4 regions of the Kitasatospora sp. NPDC033851 genome follow, and region 3 is predicted to be linked to each of the others. Evidence: riboswitches for the same ligand, from Rfam matches in the RefSeq annotation. Region 3 holds a riboswitch; each other region holds the start of a gene.
The links. A riboswitch is a leader RNA that binds a small molecule or an ion and turns the genes downstream of it on or off. The one in region 3 is predicted to bind cobalamin.

Region 1 (3,180 bases), on a different contig from region 3:
GTCACCCCGTTGCCGGCCGCGACCGCCGGCGAGATCTGCTCCACCGGGCAGAACCGCTACCCGTCCCAGGCCGTCGACTCCGGCCGCTACCTGATCAACCCGAACGAGTGGAACGCCACCGGCGGCCTCTGCATCAGCAGCAGCGGCGCCGGCACCGACTTCCGGGTGACCCGCAGCGGGATCAGCCCCGCCAGCCTCACGGACCCGGACCGCGGCCCCGGCGCCTACCCGCACATCAGCACCCAGCTCCAGCCCGGCACCGGCCCGCTGCCCATCCCGGTGGACAACCTGCGGTACGCGACCAGCAGTTGGCAGACCACCCAGGTCGACGGCGGCGTCTACAACGTCTCGTACGACGTCTGGTACAGCAACAGCCGGACCAGCTGCTCCTTCACCGAGAGCGCCGAGCTGATGATCTGGCTGCGCGGCAACGGCAAGACCCCGTTCGGCCAGCGGACCGGCGACCTACAGGTCGGCGGCACCTCCTACCGCGTGTACGAGGCCCCGAAGAAGAGCAGCCACACCCTGATCACCTACGAGATGGCCACCGGCACGACCTCCGTCACCGACCTGGACCTGCGGGCCTTCACCCGCGACGCCATCCAGCGCGGCTACGTCCCGGCCGGCTCCTACCTGTGCGCCGTCCAGGCCGGGTTCGAGATCTGGGACGGCGGCGCCGGCCTCGGCAGCGACTCCTTCTCGTTCCAGGCCGCCGCCGGACAGCCGAGCGGCGCGATCACCTCGGCCCTGCCCGGTCTCTGTCTGGACAGCCGGGTGGCGGGCGATCCGGCCGCGGTCGGCGCCGGCACCTGCGACGGCTCGCCGGCCCAGACCTGGACGATGGGGGACAACGGCTCGATCGGGCAGAACGGGCGCTGCGTCGAGGACCCGGGCCTCGGTTTCCCCGTCCTCACCGGCTGCACCTCGCGGCCCGACCAGCGCTGGCGGGTGACCCCCACGGGACAGCTCGCCAACCAGGACACGGGGCGCTGCGTCGAGAATCCGGGTGCTGCCGGGAGTGCGGGTCCGAGCGCTGCCGCCAGTGCCGGTCCGAGCGCCTCCTCGAGCGGGACTGCGAGCGCCTCCGCGGGCGCCTCTGCGAGCGCCTCCGCGGGCGGGACCACCCAGGTGCGGATGCGCCCGTGCGATGCCCGTACGGGCCAGGGATGGCACCCTCCAGCCTGAGCAGATTATCGCACGATGAGTCGAACAGTCGTGCCCCGCGACACTACATGTGGGGCTGCATCGGACTCGCGCCACTAGATGTATGCTCATCCCTGCTGTCGATGCAGGGGAACCCGGTGGGAATCCGGGACTGCCCCGCAGCGGTGAGCGAGCGGCTCCAAGAGCCCTGCCCGCGAGTCCGATGACCTGCCGACAGCGTGCGCCACGGCCCTCCCGCAGAGGCCGCGCCAGCACCAGCAGTACCTTCCGGGCCTCGCGGGCGGGCCGGGGATGCCACCGTCGCACGGACGCCGCTTGCGCCCGCGCGCGTGCTCCCCTGCCCCGATCGCCCGGTACTCCGATCACCGCCGACGATCGCCGCCAGGAGAGAGCGCCTTGACCACCGCTGCCTCAGCCACCCTGCCCGCCCAGGGCTCCGGTACCGCCTTCACCGACCCGAAGGTCTCCGACCCCGGCGGCGCCCTGCTGCGGCTGCTCACCGACCGCAGCGTCGACCTCACCGAGGTCGACCCCGGCCATGTCGCCGCCGCCGCGCTGCGCGGCCGCCACGCCGGCTCGGACTTCGCCGAGCTGCGCGGGCTGGCCGTGGACGCCGCCGCGTCGATGATCGCCGAGGACCCCCAGTACTCGAAGCTCGCCGCCCGCCTGCTCGCCCTGGAGATCGTCGACGAGGCGAACAGCCAGGGCTCCACGTCCTTCTCCGCCTCGATCACCGTCGGCCACGCCGAGGGCCTGATCGGCGACACCACCGCGGAGTTCGTCGCCAAGCACGCCGCCGCCCTGGACGCGCTGATCGACACCAAGGGCGACGACCGCTTCGAGTACTTCGGCCTGCGCACCGTGCAGTCCCGCTACCTGCTGCGCCACCCGATCACCCGCAAGGTGATCGAGACCCCGCAGCACTTCCTGCTCCGCGTCGCCTGTGGCCTGGCGGTCGGCGACAACGAGCAGTCCGTGCGCGAAGTCGCCGAGCTGTACGGCCTGATGAGCCGCCTGGAGTACCTGACCTCCTCGCCGACGCTCTTCAACTCCGGCACCCGCCACCCGCAGATGTCGAGCTGCTACCTGCTCGACTCCCCGCTGGACAACCTGGACTCGATCTACAACCGCTACGCGCAGATCGCCCGCCTGTCCAAGCACGCCGGCGGCATCGGCCTGTCCTACTCGCGCATCCGCTCGCGCGGCAGCCTGATCCGCGGCACCAACGGCAAGTCCAACGGCATCGTGCCGTTCCTGCGCACCCTCGACTCCTCCGTCGCCGCCGTCAACCAGGGCGGCCGTCGCAAGGGCGCCGCCTGCGTCTACCTGGAGACCTGGCACGCCGACATCGAGGAGTTCCTCGAGCTGCGCGACAACACCGGCGAAGAGGCCCGCCGCACCCACAACCTCAACCTGGCGCACTGGATCCCGGACGAGTTCATGCGCCGGGTCAACGCCAACGCGGACTGGTCGCTGTTCTCCCCGGCCGACGTGCCCGAGCTGGTCGACCTGTGGGGCGCCGACTTCGACGAGGCCTACCGCAAGGCCGAGCTGGCCGGCAAGGCCGTGCGCACCATCCCCGCGCAGACCCTGTACGCCCGCATGATGCGCACCCTCGCGCAGACCGGCAACGGCTGGATGACCTTCAAGGACGCCTCCAACCGCGCCGCCAACCAGACCGCGCTGCCGGGCCGCACGGTGCACTCCTCCAACCTGTGCACCGAGATCCTGGAGGTCACGGACGACTCCGAGACCGCCGTCTGCAACCTCGGCTCGGTCAACCTCGGCGCCCACGTGGCCCCCGGGGCGTCCGCCGACGACCTGCTGGGCGCCATGGACTGGGAGCGGCTCGACGCCACCGTGCGCACCGCCGTCACCTTCCTCGACCGCGTCGTGGACATCAACTTCTACCCGACCACCGAGGCCGGCACCTCCAACTCCCGCTGGCGGCCCGTGGGCCTCGGCGTGATGGGCCTCCAGGACGTCCTCTTCAAGCTGCGGCTCGACTTCGACTCC
Region 2 (3,180 bases), on a different contig from region 3:
TGAGCGGTCGGTGATCTCGCGCAGGTCGGCGGGGTCCCGGGCCAGGGCCTTCTCGACCTGGGCGGGGAGGTCTCCGTCGGGGTCGAGCACGGGTGCGGCCTGGCCGAAGGCGTAGCTGGGGGAGCGCGGGTCGAGCTCGGCGGCGCCGGTGGCGACGAGCATGGTGGGGCGTTCCAGGGCGGCGCCGTAGAAGGAGACCGAGCCGTGGTCGCCGATCAAGACGTCGGCGGCGACCAGGGCGGCCTGCCAGCCCTGGTGCGGCGGGATCAGGCGCAGGCCCATCCGGCGGGCGGCGTCGAGCAGGGACTCCGGGTCGTGCCGACTCCAGATGTTGGGGTGCAGGACGACGGCCACGGTGTACTCGTCGGCGGGCAGCCGGCGGACCAGGCGCTGGGGCAGGTCGGGGCGGCGGCCGAATAACGAGTGCTCGCTCCAGGTGGAGTTGACGACGACGAGCCGTCGGCCGTCGACGGCGCCGAGTGCGGCGCGGTAGGTGTCGCGGGAGCGTCGGCTGTGCAGCATCCGGTCGAAGCACGGGTCGCCGACCACGTGGGCGACGTCCAGTGCCTCGGGGCAGGAGTCCCGCAGGCGGTCCAGTTGCTCGGGGTGGGAGAGGCCGAGGACGTCCACGAACACCCGCCCGCGGTGGGTGAGTTCGTTGCGGGACAGGCCGGCGGCGCTGACCGTGTCGCCGGTGGACTCGGTCACCAGGCGGTTGTAGCCGGCGCCGTGCGGGAGGACGACGAGCCGGGCGTCCAGGCGGTGCATGGAGGAGTGGACGGCGCAGGCGACGGCCAGGTCGAAGCGGTGCCGGACGGCGTCCTCCCAGTCCAGCACGGTGAAGCCGGGCAGGCCGTGCAGGTACTCGTCGAGGGCGCGGTCGGCGAAGGCGGAGCCGGGGTTGACGGTGAAGTACCGGGCGATGCCGTCGGGGTTCAGCAGGGTGAGGACGTCCAGGACCCGGGTGGCCGAGGTGAGGGTGCGGGCGACCGCCAGCACGCGGGCCTTGACCGGTCGGGTGTTCCAGCGGTCGGCGGGCCAGACGTGGGGGTGGGACGGCACACCATGATCGTACTCATCCGGGGTGGCGCGCCGGGTGCTGTTTCCCGAGTGTCGGTCAGCCCGCCGCTGCGGTGGGCTCGTGGTGCTCGGCGGCGGCGCACGCGTCGAGGAGGGGGCGCATGTCCTCGTCCACGAGCCGGTAGCGCACCACACGTCCGTCCTTGTCGCCGGTGACCACACCGGCCGTGCGGAGCAGCCGCAGGGCCTGGGACACGGCGGTGTCGCGCATGCCGGTGGCGACCGCGAGATCGGTGACGGCGAGCGGGCCGGCCCGGTGGAGGGCGAGCAGCAGGGCGAGCCGTCCGGGGTCGGCGAGCAGGGAGAACCGCTCGGACCAGGACCGGACGTGCGCGGCGTCGCCGATCGCGGCGATGGCCTCGCAGACCCGGTGTCCGTCGATGGTGCGGTGGCCCGCGCGGTCGGCCGGTACGAGATGCATGCGGACATTCTTGCAGGCGGCGTGCTGTGATCCTGGACACCTGCGCAGGTGCGCAGCCTTGCATGGGTCGGGGCGTGGCCCCTACGGTGTTGCCCGCCGTGGTGCTCGGGAAGACCGGTGACGGACCCTCAGGGGTCCGGATTCCGGAGCGGCCCTCGCCACTGTGATCGGGTCACTCCTCCGTCCCCGGAGGAGTGTCGTCCGTACCCACGACGCCACTGGGTGCCTCGCGCACCTGGGAAGGCGGGTACGGACGTCCCGTAAGCCAGGAGACCGGCCACGGCATCTCACGAAGTGATTCCACGAGGTGCTGGAGCGTGATCCGAAGATGACCCTGCCCGAAACCGCCGCCGCAGACGTGAAAGCGGGCGTGAGAACGGTCCCGTCCGTGCTGCCCACCTTCCGGTGGAAGCGCGAGGACACCGTCCGTACGGCCGGGCTGATGGGGGTGATCCTGGCCATGCACGTGGTGGCCTTCGGGACGCTCATCTTCCTGGTCGCACCCGAACGGTACGCGGTCGGTACCCAGGTCTTCGGGGTGGGCCTGGGTATCACCGCGTACACCCTCGGCATGCGGCACGCCTTCGACGCCGACCACATCGCGGTGATCGACAACACCACCCGCAAGCTCATGGCGGACGGCAAGCGGCCGGTCTCGGTGGGCTTCTGGTTCGCCCTCGGGCACTCCTCGATGGTGGTCCTCATGTCCGCCCTGGTGGCGGGCGGCGCGCAGCTGGCGAGCACGCTGATGGACGACGACTCGGCCACCCACAAGTGGCTCGGCATGATCGGGACGACCACCTCCGGCGTGTTCCTCTACCTGATCGGCGCGCTCAACCTGGCGGCGCTGCTCGGCATCATCAAGGTGTTCCGGGCGATGCGGGCCGGGCAGTACGACGAGGCGGAGCTGGAGGCGCACCTCGACTCGCGCGGCTTCATGGCCCGGGTGCTGAACCGGGCGACCCGCTCGATCACCCGGCCCGGGCAGATGTTCCCGGTCGGCATGGTGCTGGGCCTGGGCTTCGACACCGCGACCGAGGTCACCCTGATGGTGATGGCGGGCTCGGGCGCGGCCTCCGGGCTGCCCTGGTACGCGATCGTCTGCCTGCCGCTGCTGTTCGCGGCCGGGATGAGCCTGTTCGACACCCTGGACGGGACGTTCATGAACTTCGCGTACCAGTGGGCCTTCGCCAACCCGGTTCGCAAGGTGTACTACAACCTGACCATCACTGGGCTGTCGATCGCGGTGGCCTTCATCATCGGCACCATCGAACTGATCGGCGTGCTGCACGAGAAGCTCGACCTGACCGACCCGGTGACCGGCTGGATCGCGGACATCTCGCTGGACAACGTCGGCTACGCGATCGCCGGGCTGTTCGTGGTGGTCTGGGCGGTGGCGATCGGGTACTGGAAGCTCGCCCGGGTCGAGAAGCGCTGGGCACCCGAGGGGTCGTGAGCCGGAGGGCATGAGAGTGGCTCATGGGGCCGGGGCATGAGCCGCGCTCATGCGGCAGCGCCATGAGCTCGACTCATGAGCTCGACTCATGAGGTCGGGCCATGAGGACGGCTCATGCGGCCGCCCCATGAGGACAGCTCATGCGGCAGCGCCATGAGCGTCACTCATGCGGCCGCGAGCAGCACCCGGCCGGAACGGTGGAGATCATCCGGGTCGACGAGGG
Region 3 (3,180 bases):
GCGGACCAGGACCGGCCCGGACTCCTGCACGGCCGTGACCGGGCGGACCATCCGCTCGGAGGCCCGGCGGCCGATCACCAGGACGACGGCCCCGGCTCCGACGGCGGCGGCCGCCACGACGGCGGCGGTTCCCCAGCGCATATCGATCCCCGCTCTGTTGGTCACGGACCGGACGGTGTTCGTGCACCAGTCCACCGGCGCCCCGGCCGCCCGGCCACCGGGCTGGGCCGTCCGGGTCACTCGGCGCGGGGTCGGGGCGCGGGGACGGGGTCCGGCGTCGGGGCGCGGGGTCAGTCCGTGGCGGCGTCGAGGAGGTGCCAGAAGCGGGGGGTGAGGGAGTCGGTGGTGGGGGGTGGGGCGGCGCGGGTGGTGGCGCCCCAGTGGGTGGGGACGTGGTGTTCCTGGTGGAGGACGGTGAGAGCGGCGGCGAGGGTGTCGGCGGGGGCCGGGACGATGCGGGCGAGGGCGCGGAGGTGGGGTTGCCAGCGGCCCGCGACGCACTGGCGGAGGAGCTGGCCGAGGGCCTCCCGGCGGCCGGTGGCCTCCACGAGCTCGGGCAGGGTCAGGTCGAGGACCTCGGCGAGGGCGCGGGTCTGTTCCTCGTCGCCGTCCCATTGGCCGGTCAGTTCGGCCTGCCGGTAGGTGGCGAGGACGGTGCCGGTGCGGTCGGCGACGGCGGCCTGGCCGAGTTCACGGGCGACGCGGTGGTCGCGCAGCCGTACCGGGCGGGTGTCCATCAGCTGGGCGGCGGGGCACCAGAGGGCGCGGGCGAGGGCGATGAACTCCGGTTCGCTGGGGCGCAGCTCGCCGGCCTCCCAGGCGAGGACGTGGGCGGGCAGCAGCCGGACGCCGTGCGCGGCCATGCCCTCCGCGACCTGCTCGGGGGTCAGGCCGAGGCCGGCCCGGTGGGCGCGGGCGGCCGCGGGGGAGAACGGCACCGGAGGCGGGACAGTGGGGGTCTTTCTGCGACGCATGCCACCGAACGGTAGGCGCGGACCGCGGTGCGCCCCAGCGACCGAACCCACGAAGCGGCCGGTCCGGGGGCGGTGCTCCGCTGGGCGATCCCACAGCGCGTCGGGGCGGTGCCCGGTGTGACCAACCCCTCCGTGACCTCGGTTGACTCCCGGTTCGGCCGCGTGATGGGATCCTGGGGCCAATCGGAGGCATGGAGAGGAAGCCGGTGCGAGTCCGGCGCGGTCCCGCCACTGTCACCGGGGAGCACGCTCGGAATGATCGCCACGGCGGGCCGTCAGAAGCCGCTGGAAGGCCCCGGGGGTGTGTCCGACCCGGAAGCCAGGAGACTCTCGCCCCCGCTACGTCGATCCAGGGCGCGGACCCTGAGTGAGGACACGCACGCGATGCAGGCTGCCCCGCCCCACCGGACTCCGAGCGGCCTTCCGCCGAGCTGTCTCCCGATGAGTTGTCTTCCGATCAGCCCCCTTCCGGCGTTCGTCCTGTGACCGTCCGTCCTGCGACCGGACGCCCCCTGGCCCGCGCCGCCGCGTTCGCACTGGGCGCCGTCGCGGGCTACGCCGCCGACGCCCGCTTCGCCGACCCGCGCCGGGGCCACCCGGTGGCCGTCTTCGGCAGCGCGGCGACCCGGCTGGAGCGGCGCCTGTGGCGCGACGACCGTACGGCCGGGGCCGGGTACACGGCGCTGTGCGTGGGCGCGGTCGCGGCGGGCGCGCTCGCCCTGGACCGTACGGTGGGCCGGCGCCCGCTGGGCCGGGCGGCGCTGGCGGCGGCCGCGACCTGGACGGTCCTCGGCGGCACCTCGCTCACCCGGGAGGCCCGCGCCATCGGCCGCTCGCTGAAGGACGGCGACCTGCGGGCCGCGCGGGAGCGGCTGCCGCACCTGTGCGGGCGGGATCCGAGCGCGCTGGACGGGCAGCAGATCGCCCGCGCGGTGGTCGAGTCGGTGGCCGAGAACACCGCCGACGCCGTGGTGAACGCGCTGGCCTGGGGTGCCCTGGCGGGCACGCCCGGGCTGCTGGCGTTCCGTGCGGTGAACACCCTGGACGCCATGGTGGGACACCGTTCGCCGCGCTACGCCCGGTTCGGCTGGGCCTCGGCCCGGCTGGACGACGTGGCGGGCTGGCCGGGCGCCCGGCTGACCGCACTGCTGACGGTGGCCGCCGCCCCGCAGCCCCGGACGGCCTGGCGGGTCTGGCGGCGCGACGGCTCCTCGCACCCGAGCCCGAACGCGGGCCAGGCGGAGTCGGCGTTCGCCGGGGCGGTGGGCGTGCGGCTGGGCGGCACGCTGCAGTACGGCGAGCGCGTGGAGCACCGTCCGGTGCTGGGCGCGGAGCTGCGGCCGGTGACGGTGGACGACATCGAGCGGGCCTGCGCGCTCTCCCGGCGGGTGGGCGCGCTGGCACTGGGTACGACGGTCGCGGGGCATCTCGTGATCAGGGCGTTCGGTAAGAGGAGGGGTGGGGCATGAGCAACGCGCTGCTGGTCGCCGGGACGACATCGGACGCGGGCAAGAGCGTGGTGACGGCCGGCATCTGCCGCTGGCTGGCCCGCCAGGGTGTGCGGGTCGCGCCGTACAAGGCGCAGAACATGTCGTTGAACTCCTTCGTCACCGCCGACGGCGCCGAGATCGGGCGGGCCCAGGCGATGCAGGCGCAGGCCGCCCGGGTGGAGCCGGAGGCGGCGATGAACCCGGTGCTGCTGAAGCCCGGCGCGGACGGCCGCAGCCAGGTGGTGCTGCTGGGCAGGCCGGTCGCCGAGGTGGGTGCGCTGGACTACCGCGAGCGCAAGCCCGTCCTGCTGGAGCGCGCCCTGGAGTGCCTGGCCGACCTGCGCCGCCGCTACGACGTGGTCGTCTGCGAGGGCGCCGGCTCGCCCGCCGAGATCAACCTGCGCGACCGCGACATCGCCAACATGGGCCTGGCCACGGCCGCCGGGCTGCCGGTGGTGGTGGTCGGGGACATCGACCGCGGCGGCGTGTTCGCGGCGATGTACGGGACGCTGGCGCTGCTGTCGGCGGAGGACCAGCGGCACGTGGCCGGCTGGTTCGTCAACAAGTTCCGCGGCGACGCGCGGCTGCTGGCGCCCGGGCTGGAGATGCTGCACGAGCTGACCGGCCGTCCGGTGCTGGGCACCCTGCCGATGCTGCCCGGACTGTGGCTGGACGCCGAGGACTCGCTGGACCTGTCGACGGTGGTGGACCGGGTC
Region 4 (3,180 bases), on a different contig from region 3:
ACGTCCAGTCCGGCCTTCTCCTGGTAGGCGATGACCTCGCGGACCTCGGCCGCCATCCGCTCGCGGTACGCGCCCGCGTCGATCCGACCGGCCGCCAAGTCGGCGCGGGCGACGCGCAGTTCGGTGGTCTGCGGGAAGGATCCGATGGTGGTGGTCGGCAGCAGCGGCAGGCCGAGCCGGGCGCGTTGGGCCGCCGCCCGGACGGGGTAGGGCTGGGCGCGGCGGGTGTCGGCCCCGGTGACGGCGGCGACCCGGGCCCGGACCGCCGGGTCGCGGGTGATCGGGGAGGTGGCCCGGGAGGCCAGGTCGGCGCGGTTCGCGGCGAGTTCGGCGGTGATCGCACCGGCGCCCTCCCGCAGACCGCGGGCCAGCAGGGCGACCTCGGCGGCCTTCTGCCGGGCGAAGGCCAGCCATCGGGCGATCTGCGGGTCGATGTCGCGTTCGGCGGCGGCGTCGATCGGCACGTGCAGCAGGGAGCAGGACGGCGCGACGTCCACGCTGTCGGCGAGGCCGAGCAGGGTCGCCAGGGTGGCCAGCGACTTCTCCAGGTCGTTGATCCAGATGTTGCGGCCGTCCACGACTCCCGCGACCAGCCGCTTGCCGGGCAGGCCGCCGGCGGCGGCGAGGTCGTTCAGGTTGGCGGCGGCCGGGCCGGTGAAGTCCAGCGCCAGGCCCTCGACCGGGGCCTTGGCGAGCACCGGCAGGGCGTCGCCGAGGCAGTCGAAGTAGCTCGCGACCAGCAGCTTGGGCCGGTCGGCGAGGCCGCCCAGCTCGCGGTAGGTGCGGGCGGCGGCGTTGAGTTCGGCCGGGGCGCGGTCCTGGACGAGGGCGGGCTCGTCCAGTTGCACCCATTCGGCGCCCGCCGCCCGCAGGTGGGCGAGCAGTTCGGCGTAGACGGGCAGCAGCCGGTCCAGCAGGGTGATCGGCTGGAAGTCCTCGGCCACCCCGGGAGCGGGCTTGGCGAGCAGCAGGTAGGTCACCGGACCGACCAGCACCGGCCTGGCGGCGTGACCGAGGACGAGGGCCTCGCGCAGCTCGGCGACCGCCTTGGCCGGGTTCGCGGCGAAGACCGTGTCGGGGCCCAACTCCGGTACGAGATAGTGGTAGTTGGTGTCGAACCACTTGGTCATCTCCAGCGGCGCCACCTCCTGGGTGCCGCGTGCCATGGCGAAGTAGCCGTCCAGGGGATCGGTGTCGACCGCGGACCGGTGTCGGGCGGGGATCGCGCCGACGGCGACCGTCGTGTCCAGCACGTGGTCGTAGAGGGAGAAGTCTCCGGTCGGGACTTCCCCAACCCCGGCCTCGGCGAGCTGGGCCCAGCTCTCCCGGCGCAGGTCGGCGGCGGTGTTCAGCAGCGCCTCGGCGGTGACCGCGCCCTTCCAGTACCCCTCGATCGCCTTCTTCAGTTCCCGGTTGCGACCCTGCCGGGGGTAGCCGTACGCGGTGGCTGCGGTGGTGGTTGCGGCGCCGGTGGTGGTGGCGGTGGTGGCGACTGCGGTGGTGCTGGTGGTGGTCGCTGCGGACTTCGCTGTCAAGGGACTCTCCTTCGCGAGCCTGATTCCTCTGGTCCCCGATGACGGGACGAAGGCGCGAAGGGGTGACGAACCGGACGGGCGCCCGCACGTGGGCGCGGCTCCGTCTGGTAGGTACGCCGACCCGCCCTCGAGGTCACCGGATCTCCGCGCGCGATCGGTCGCGCGCGGGCAGTGGCAGGTCTTCGGACTCGCGGGCACAGCCGCCCTGCTTCCAGGGCGGACACCTACTGGCCGTCGCTTCCCAGACCCGTCCCGGGCCCAGTGCGTATGACGGCGGTCGTTCCCACTCACCGCTGCGGGGCAGTCCCGGATTCCCACCGGGTTCCCTCTTGCGACGCGCCTGCCTGGCGGACAGGGCGAACCAGCTGCACGGCCAGCTTAGGCGCAGGACCGCGGGAGCTGAACAGGGATTCGCTCAAATCGTCCGGATACTGGGACGGCGTCGACGCGAGGAGCGGCCGGAGGACCGGGCTTCCCCATCGCGGGAGTCGGAACATGACGGCTCGTCACGGCGGGACCCACCGACACCCACCGGCGTCGCGACCCGGCTCCGCCGGTGCGGAGCAGCCCGCCTCCGCCGGTGCGGAGCAACCCGCCTCATCCTCCGGACAATTGATGGGCAAAGCCCGGTAAAGGCTGCGAACGGCACCTTGAGGTTGTCGAACACCCGTCAGTAACCTCATGGCGGTACCGAAGCGGCCGGGCCCGACCGTGAACGGTACGGGCCTCCGACATGCCCATGCATGTCATGGCCACACCACCCTGCTCACCCGGGGTGCGTGCCCCACCTCCCGTACAGCGCAAGCACCATGCCGGTCCACGGCCATCCGCCGTGGCCGGCGAGCACCTGCACGCGATCCGTCAGCACGGGCCCGAGCCCGTCCCGGCGAGCACCCCAACTGCCGGCACCGGCCGCGCCCTCACCCCCACGGAGGGTCGACTCTTGCGCTTCCACTCCCCCAGCGGTGCGCGCCCTGCCCGGGCGCGCAGACTGCTCGCCGCCCTGCCCGCCTTCGCGCTGGCCGCCACCGGCCTGCTCGCGGCCACCGCCCCCGGCGCCGCCGCCGTCCCCGGCGGGACCGCCGGCACCGGCCCCACCACCGGTGTCACCACCAAGCACGTCTGCGCCGCCCCGACCCACCCCGGCGAAATGGCCTGCCTCGCGCTCGCCCGCACCGACCTCGTCCAGCACCTCGCCCTGGCCCCGGACATCAACCCTTCCGGCCTGGGCCCCAGCGACCTCGCCTCCGCCTACAACCTCCCGACCTCGGCCGGCGCCGGCGCCACCGTCGCCATCGTCGACGCCCAGGACGACCCCAACGCGGAGTCCGACCTCGCCACCTACCGCTCCCAGTACGGCCTGCCCGCCTGCACCACCGCCAACGGCTGCTTCAGGAAGGTCGACCAGCGCGGCGGCACCAGCTACCCGACCGCCGACAGCGGCTGGGCCGGCGAGATCTCGCTCGACGTCGACATGGTCAGCGCCGTCTGCCCCAACTGCCACATCCTGCTGGTCGAGTCCGACGACGCCAACATGAGCAACCTCGGCGCCGCCGTCAACACCGCCGTCTCGATGGGCGCCAAGTACGTCTCCAACAGCTACGGCGGCGGCGAGGACTCCACCGACCCGAGCTCCGACACCAGC

Region 1: linked by a shared signal. The riboswitch ahead of ACZ51D_RS04920 (ribonucleoside-diphosphate reductase subunit alpha) and the one ahead of ACZ51D_RS16805 (cobalamin biosynthesis protein) in region 3 are both predicted to bind cobalamin.
Region 2: linked by a shared signal. The riboswitch ahead of nicT (Nickel transporter NicT) and the one ahead of ACZ51D_RS16805 (cobalamin biosynthesis protein) in region 3 are both predicted to bind cobalamin.
Region 4: linked by a shared signal. The riboswitch ahead of metE (5-methyltetrahydropteroyltriglutamate--homocysteine S-methyltransferase) and the one ahead of ACZ51D_RS16805 (cobalamin biosynthesis protein) in region 3 are both predicted to bind cobalamin.

The regions. Positions count from the first base shown of each region.
Region 1 covers NZ_JBVIRL010000002.1:385,500-388,679, forward strand. The annotation lists gene ACZ51D_RS04915 (GH12 family glycosyl hydrolase domain-containing protein) at 1-1,185, shown strand, start outside; cobalamin riboswitch at 1,268-1,393, shown strand; gene ACZ51D_RS04920 (ribonucleoside-diphosphate reductase subunit alpha) at 1,585-3,180, shown strand, end outside.
Region 2 covers NZ_JBVIRL010000004.1:212,427-215,606, forward strand. The annotation lists gene ACZ51D_RS10450 (hypothetical protein) at 1-1,062, opposite strand, end outside; gene ACZ51D_RS10455 (ArsR/SmtB family transcription factor) at 1,118-1,501, opposite strand; cobalamin riboswitch at 1,584-1,797, shown strand; gene nicT (Nickel transporter NicT) at 1,830-2,957, shown strand; gene ACZ51D_RS10465 (cupin domain-containing protein) at 3,098-3,180, shown strand, end outside.
Region 3 covers NZ_JBVIRL010000007.1:295,209-298,388, reverse strand. The annotation lists gene ACZ51D_RS16815 (alpha/beta hydrolase family protein) at 1-165, opposite strand, end outside; gene ACZ51D_RS16810 (helix-turn-helix domain-containing protein) at 291-974, opposite strand; cobalamin riboswitch at 1,172-1,303, shown strand; gene ACZ51D_RS16805 (cobalamin biosynthesis protein) at 1,457-2,443, shown strand; gene ACZ51D_RS16800 (cobyric acid synthase) at 2,440-3,180, shown strand, end outside.
Region 4 covers NZ_JBVIRL010000009.1:250,089-253,268, reverse strand. The annotation lists gene metE (5-methyltetrahydropteroyltriglutamate--homocysteine S-methyltransferase) at 1-1,535, opposite strand, end outside; cobalamin riboswitch at 1,692-1,917, opposite strand; gene ACZ51D_RS19860 (putative Ig domain-containing protein) at 2,479-3,180, shown strand, end outside.